Prochlorococcus marinus CUG1415: one gene and its partner. Each later gene encodes a partner of the first gene's protein in a complex. Links are inferred from orthologs where the notes say so. Each region holds a gene or a part of one and is shown on either strand. Other genes may lie near its edges. The genes, in order: mnmE and mnmG.

Region 1 (2,956 bases):
CAATGTTAAAACTGCTTATGGTAAACCAGCTATTATCAATCTCTGCGTAGGTCTAGAAAGTTATAATCAACTTCAAAAAACAATTGACCAAATTAAATCAATGGCAGATGTTTTAGATATTGCCAGAATTGGACAAAGTTAATTTTACAAATCAGATCAAGCTATCTTGTAATTTTTATCTTGTAGATCAAAAAAACAATACTGCCACAAATCAAAGCTAATAAAAAACCAACAAAAGATGAACCTATTAGTAGCTTTAGTGAAAAAATTGTACCTTGTTTCCATAAGTCATCAATAACAAAACTTTTTTCAATTATTTTATTAGAAGAGGTATTTAAAAAAATAGAACCAACTTTATAGTTGAAATAATAAAGTGGAATGTAAGTAAAGGGGTTGCTGATCCAAGTACCAATTGCAGCTAGAACAATATTTCCCTTAGCTAGTTTCGCAAAAAATACCCCTATTAAAGTCTGAAACCCAAAGAAAGGAAAGCAACCACTAAATACACCTATAGCTAAACCTTTAGCATTAAAGAAAGGACTCCCATTCTGATGCCTAAATAATGATAGAATTTTTTTAAAGCTAATATCTCTTTTAGATCTCATTCAGAAAGAAAAATTAAAAATTAAATTATTGATAATCTTACTTAATTATCTATAACAAAGCGAGAGATGGATTTGATACTTACTACAGAAGATACGATAGCAGCAATTGCTACAGCTATAAGTATAGGGAAAGGTGGAGTTGCGATAATAAGAGTATCAGGGAAAGACTCAATAAATTCTTGCAAAAAGATTGTTCAAACTAAATCTAAATATGCATGGGAATCACATAGAGTTTTTCATGGTTTTATTAAGGAAAATAAAAACAATAAATTTATAGACGAGGTTTTAATTTTAGTAATGAAATCACCAAATAGCTTCACAGGAGAGGATGTTGTTGAAATACATTGCCATGGAGGAATTATCTTAGTAAATAAAGTTCTAAAGATATTATTATCTAGTAATTCTAAAATTAGACTTGCAAATCCAGGAGAATTTAGTCAACGAGCTTTTCTCAATGGAAAAATAGACCTTACTCAAGCCGAGTCAATTAATCAATTAATTAACGCAAGTAATATCAGATCAGCGGAGTTAGCTTTTGGGGGGGCTCAAGGAGAAATAAAGAAAAAAATTGATGATATTAAAAATGACCTTATAAATGAACTTTGCGAGATAGAAGCAAGAGTTGATTTTGAAGAAGACTTCACAGAGTTTAATTACAACAAATATCGAAAAAACATTAAAAAAGTAAAAGAAAAAATAGAATTATTAATAGAAAATGCAAAAAGAAATTCATATATTCACAATGGAATATCCATTGCGCTTATAGGCAAAACCAATGTGGGTAAGAGCTCTTTAATAAATTTGCTTGCAAAAAAAGAGACAGCAATCGTAACTAATATTCCTGGAACAACTAGAGATGTTATTGAAGTGAATTTAAATATTAATGACATTCCAATGAAAATAATTGATACTGCTGGCATAAGAGAAACTCAGGAACAAATTGAAAGTATTGGAATAAAAAAAAGCTTTGAAAAAATAAAAGAGTCAGATTTTATAATTTATATTTATAGTCTTGAAGAAGGATTTCATGAAGAAGACAAAAAAATAATAAAAGAAATCCCCAAAGAAAAATTAATTACTATTTTGGGTAATAAAAAAGATTTAATTGATTCTAAAAATATTAAGTCAAATCAGTTAAAAAACTCAATTCTTATGAGCATTAAGAATAATGATGGTGAAAGATTATTAATCGATACGATCATAAAAAAATGCGGATTAAAACAAGTAGAAAATATCAATATATTTTTAAACGAAAGACATCTAACGAATTTGTCTGCTTGTCTATCTAATTTAAATGATACTGATGAAATAATAAAAAATAAATTGCCATTTGATTTGTTATCAATAGAACTGAGAGATGGAATTCAAAACTTATCTAAAATAACTGGTCAAGAATTAACAGAGGAACTTCTAGAAAATATTTTTTCTAAGTTTTGTATTGGTAAATAAATTTGAGTTAAATTACATAGTGATATATAGTTAATTCTCTAACTTCATTTGAATTTTTATTAATTAATTATTTTTTAGTTTAGTGGATTTAAATACTCCAATAATAAGTAAGTTCATTGATAATTGGATCGATGAAGATATAGGAAGAGGAGATCTAACAAGTCCTTCTATTACAGAAGAGAATGGTAATGCATATTGGATTGCGAAAGAAGATGGTATATTTTGTGGTGTTGAAATTATAAAAGAAATTTTTAAAAAAATTGATTCAAATATCAGTTCAAAATTTAATATCTCTGATGGGGATAAATTTTTTAAAGATCAAAAACTCCTGGAAATATATGGACCTTCAAAAAGTTTGCTCGCTAGTGAAAGGGTAAGCCTAAATTTAGCAATGCATTTATCTGGAATATCAACATATACAAAGAATCTTGTAAATAAGTTAGAAGGCACAAATATAAAATTAGCAGATACTAGAAAAACGACTCCTGGCTTAAGAATATTTGAAAAATATGCATTCAAATGCGGAGGTGGAGTGAATCATAGAATGGGATTATACGATGCCGCTATGATAAAAGAAAATCACATTGCATGGACAGATAATCTGAAGAATGCAGTAAAAAAAATTCGACTAAATTCCCCTTTTACAACTCATATCATAATTGAAGCTGAGAATATCGAACAGGCAAAAGAAGCAATATTAGCAGGAGCAGATAGTGTCTTATTAGATGAACTTAGCCCAGAAATAATCAAAACAAACGTTCAAGAATTAAGAGATTTATCAATGTATAGCTTAAAAAAAGAAGTCAATAAAAATTTGATAATAGAAGTTTCTGGAATTAACCCTAAAGAAATTAGTAAATATCTAATAAAAGGTATTGATTTGATTTCAACAAGTTCTTCAA
Region 2 (3,437 bases), on another replicon or contig:
TGTTGCACAATCTCAAGATTTACCTGTGTGCGTATTTAGCCTTGAAATGAGTAAAGAACAGTTGACATATAGATTACTTTCGATGGAAGTTGGAATCGAAAGTGGCAGGCTAAGAACAGGAAGATTACAACAAGATGAATGGCCTTTACTTGGAGAAGGTATCAATTCATTGGGTCAACTACCAATATTTATAGATGACAAACCTAATTTAAGTGTCTTAGAGATGAGATCTTTATGTAGAAGATTAATAGCTGAGCAAAAAAAAGAACTTGGATTAATTGTGATTGATTACCTCCAATTGATGGAAGGAACAACTCCTGATAATAGAGTGCAAGAACTTTCACGGATAACAAGAGGTCTTAAAAGCATGGCCAGAGAATTAAAAGTACCAGTGGTTGCCTTATCTCAACTTAGTAGAGGAGTAGAGTCTAGAACAAACAAAAGACCAATGTTAAGCGATCTAAGAGAATCAGGTTCTATTGAACAAGACGCAGATTTAGTGTTAATGATTTATAGAGATGAATACTATAATCCAGAGACTGAAGATAGAGGTATAACAGAGATTATTGTCACTAAACATAGAAATGGGCCCGTAGGAACTGTTAAATTATTATTTGAACCTCAATTTACGAGATTTAAGAATTTAGCTAATTAAATCTATCCTCAAATGCAAGATCATCAATCGCCAAATGAATCTTTTGACATCATCGTTATTGGAGGAGGACATGCAGGATGCGAAGCAGCCATAACAACAGCAAAATTAGGATTTTCAACAGCCTTATTTACAATCAATTTAGATAGAATTGCCTGGCAACCTTGTAACCCTGCAGTTGGCGGGCCAGCAAAAAGTCAGTTAGTGCATGAAGTGGATGCATTAGGAGGAATTATTGGAAAATTAGCTGATGAGACAGCGATACAAAAACGGATATTAAATGCCAGTAGAGGACCAGCTGTATGGGCATTAAGAGCTCAAACGGATAAAAGAGAATACTCAAAAAGAATGATCGAAATACTACAAAATACAGATAATTTATCTTTAAAAGAAGCAATGATTACTGAAATTGATATTGCAAAAACTGAAGTAATTGGAGTTAACTCAAAAAAAAATATACAAAAACAAATCAAGGGTGTAAAAACTTTCTTTGGTAGTTATTATTCAGCGAGATCAGTTATTATCACAGCTGGCACTTTTTTAGAAGGCAGAATATGGATAGGAAATAAATCAATGTCAGCTGGCAGATCTGGTGAACAAGCAGCAAAGGGTCTTACTCAAAACTTACACGAAATTGGGATCAAAACAGAACGTTTAAAAACAGGCACCCCAGCAAGAGTTGATAAAAAAAGTATCATTTTTGATGAATTAGATATTCAACCTAGTACAGCAGCTGATAAATATTTTTCGTTTGACCCAGATATCAAAAATAATATGCCCCAAGTTAGTTGTCACATCACAAGAACAACTTCTAAAACACATCAACTAATTCGAGATAATTTACATTTAACTCCCATTTACGGTGGTTTTATTGAAAGTAAGGGGCCTAGATATTGTCCATCTATTGAAGATAAAATAGTTAAATTTGCTGATAAAGAATCACATCAAATTTTCTTAGAACCAGAAGGAATTAATACCCCTGAAATATATGTTCAAGGATTTTCTACAGGTTTGCCCGAAAATATTCAATTAGAACTTTTAAGAACCTTACCTGGATTAACTGAATGTAAAATGTTACGGCCAGCATATGCTGTGGAGTATGAATATATTCCTGCAACCCAGCTACAAAGATCACTCGAAACAAAAGAAATTGAATATTTATTTAGCGCTGGACAAATTAATGGAACTACTGGTTATGAAGAAGCAGCTGCACAAGGATTAGTTGCAGGACTCAATGCAACAAGAAAACTAAACAACAGAGATCCAATAATATTTACTAGAGAAAGCAGCTATATAGGAACAATGATTAATGATTTAATTACCAAAGACCTCAAAGAACCATACAGAGTTCTTACAAGTAGGAGCGAATATAGATTAACCCTAAGAGGAGATAATGCAGATAGGAGATTAACCCCATTAGGTTATCAAATAGGGCTAATTGATGAGAAAAGATGGTCGGCCTATCAAGAAAAAATCAAATTCCTTGAAGAAGAGAAATTAAGATTAAAAAACACCCGTTTAAAAAATACCGATGAAATAGCAAAAAAAATAGCATTAGACACAGGATCAAAAATCAAAGGCTCAACAACTTTGCAAGAACTCTTAAAAAGACCAAACTTTCATTATTCAGATCTAATTAAATATGATTTGAATGCAAAAGATCTAGCTTCTTCAATAAAGGAAGCTGTTGAAATAGATATTAAGTACGAGGGTTATCTTAAAAGACAAAAAAACAATATTGATCAAATAAATCGTCAAAGATCTAAATCTCTGTCCCAAGAAATAAATTATGCAAAGATAGATACATTATCTTTAGAAGCTAGAGAAAATTTGAATAAACTAAAGCCAAAAAATTTTGGTGATGCTTCACAAATTCCAGGAGTTAGCAAAGCTGATTTAACTGCATTACTTGTTTGGCTAAAAATAAGAGATGTAAAAACAGAAAAAGCAAAAATTTTTACTAAAAAAAGTTATCATCTTAAAAGCAATCTTTCAGAACACTGAATAATAAACTTTTCAAGTCACCAAAAATATTATGGGAAGAAAAAGCCTCAACTTTTTTAGTGAAAAATTCACTACCAAAAATATCTGGTCCATGGAAATTAATGCTGCTTGGGGATGGAAGTCCAACTAGACATCTACAGCTTTTAACTAATCAAGAAACAAAAATTAAATTAATTTCAATGCAATTAGATCCTCTATCCAGTGAAGATGGTCCTAAAGAGTTGAATCAGTTAAATGGCCCTTTAATTAGAAGACAAGTATGGATTAAAAACAATAATAAAAACCTAGCATGGGCTGAAAGTTGGTGGAATGCAGAACAAGTAAGTGAAAATTTAAAAGCCAAAGAAGAACCAATTTGGAAGAATTTAACACAAGACAGATCAGAGTTGTTTAGAGAAGTTGATCGTATTTCACTTGTGAATTCAAAATGGTTAGAAGATCAATTTTGTTTTAAGGGTCCATTCTGGTCAAGAAATTATAGATTTTTTCGAGACAAAAAGCCACTAACAATTATTAGAGAAGTCTTCAATCCATATTTAGAAAATTTACTAGGGTCTTCTGGAATTAACAAATTTGCAAATCTATACTCTTCTTCTTCTTCTTGATCTAGGAAGATTTCTTGATTTGGATTGACCCTGTTGGTTTAATTGTTCTCTTGGTTTATCATTCTCTTTTTCTGAAGATCTTTGCCATCTTTCAACTTTAAAATCCATTTCATCTGGCCAATCTTCGTCTTTAGTTTCTTTACCATAAGGTAATTTCTTTTGCTCAGTTGTTCGTA

What was found.
Region 2: the proteins of mnmE (region 1) and mnmG are in contact, whole or in part, in a solved structure (PDB 9HIP), measured with the Escherichia coli proteins. The link is inferred for Prochlorococcus marinus CUG1415 from one-to-one orthologs.

What each region holds. Positions count from the first base shown.
Region 1 is NZ_JAAORL010000001.1:190,179-193,134, reverse strand. Bases 1-2,862 are described here. They hold mnmE (tRNA uridine-5-carboxymethylaminomethyl(34) synthesis GTPase MnmE), read left to right. Parts: upstream 1-671; coding sequence 672-2,054; downstream 2,055-2,862. Other genes in these bases: nadC (carboxylating nicotinate-nucleotide diphosphorylase), read left to right, coding at 2,137-2,862; HA143_RS01060 (DUF2062 domain-containing protein), read right to left, coding at 162-605; HA143_RS01065 (RelA/SpoT family protein), read left to right, coding at 1-142. In the rest of the region: more of nadC, read left to right, coding at 2,863-2,956. UniProt on the Escherichia coli protein: Exhibits a very high intrinsic GTPase hydrolysis rate. Involved in the addition of a carboxymethylaminomethyl (cmnm) group at the wobble position (U34) of certain tRNAs, forming tRNA-cmnm(5)s(2)U34.
Region 2 is NZ_JAAORL010000002.1:616,891-620,327, forward strand. The notes cover bases 276-3,161. They hold mnmG (tRNA uridine-5-carboxymethylaminomethyl(34) synthesis enzyme MnmG), read left to right. Parts: upstream 276-667; coding sequence 668-2,656; downstream 2,657-3,161. Other genes in these bases: dnaB (replicative DNA helicase), read left to right, coding at 276-655; HA143_RS09485 (chorismate lyase), read left to right, coding at 2,683-3,161. In the rest of the region: more of dnaB, read left to right, coding at 1-275; more of HA143_RS09485, read left to right, coding at 3,162-3,261; HA143_RS09490 (RNA helicase), read right to left, coding at 3,238-3,437. UniProt on the Escherichia coli protein: NAD-binding protein involved in the addition of a carboxymethylaminomethyl (cmnm) group at the wobble position (U34) of certain tRNAs, forming tRNA-cmnm(5)s(2)U34.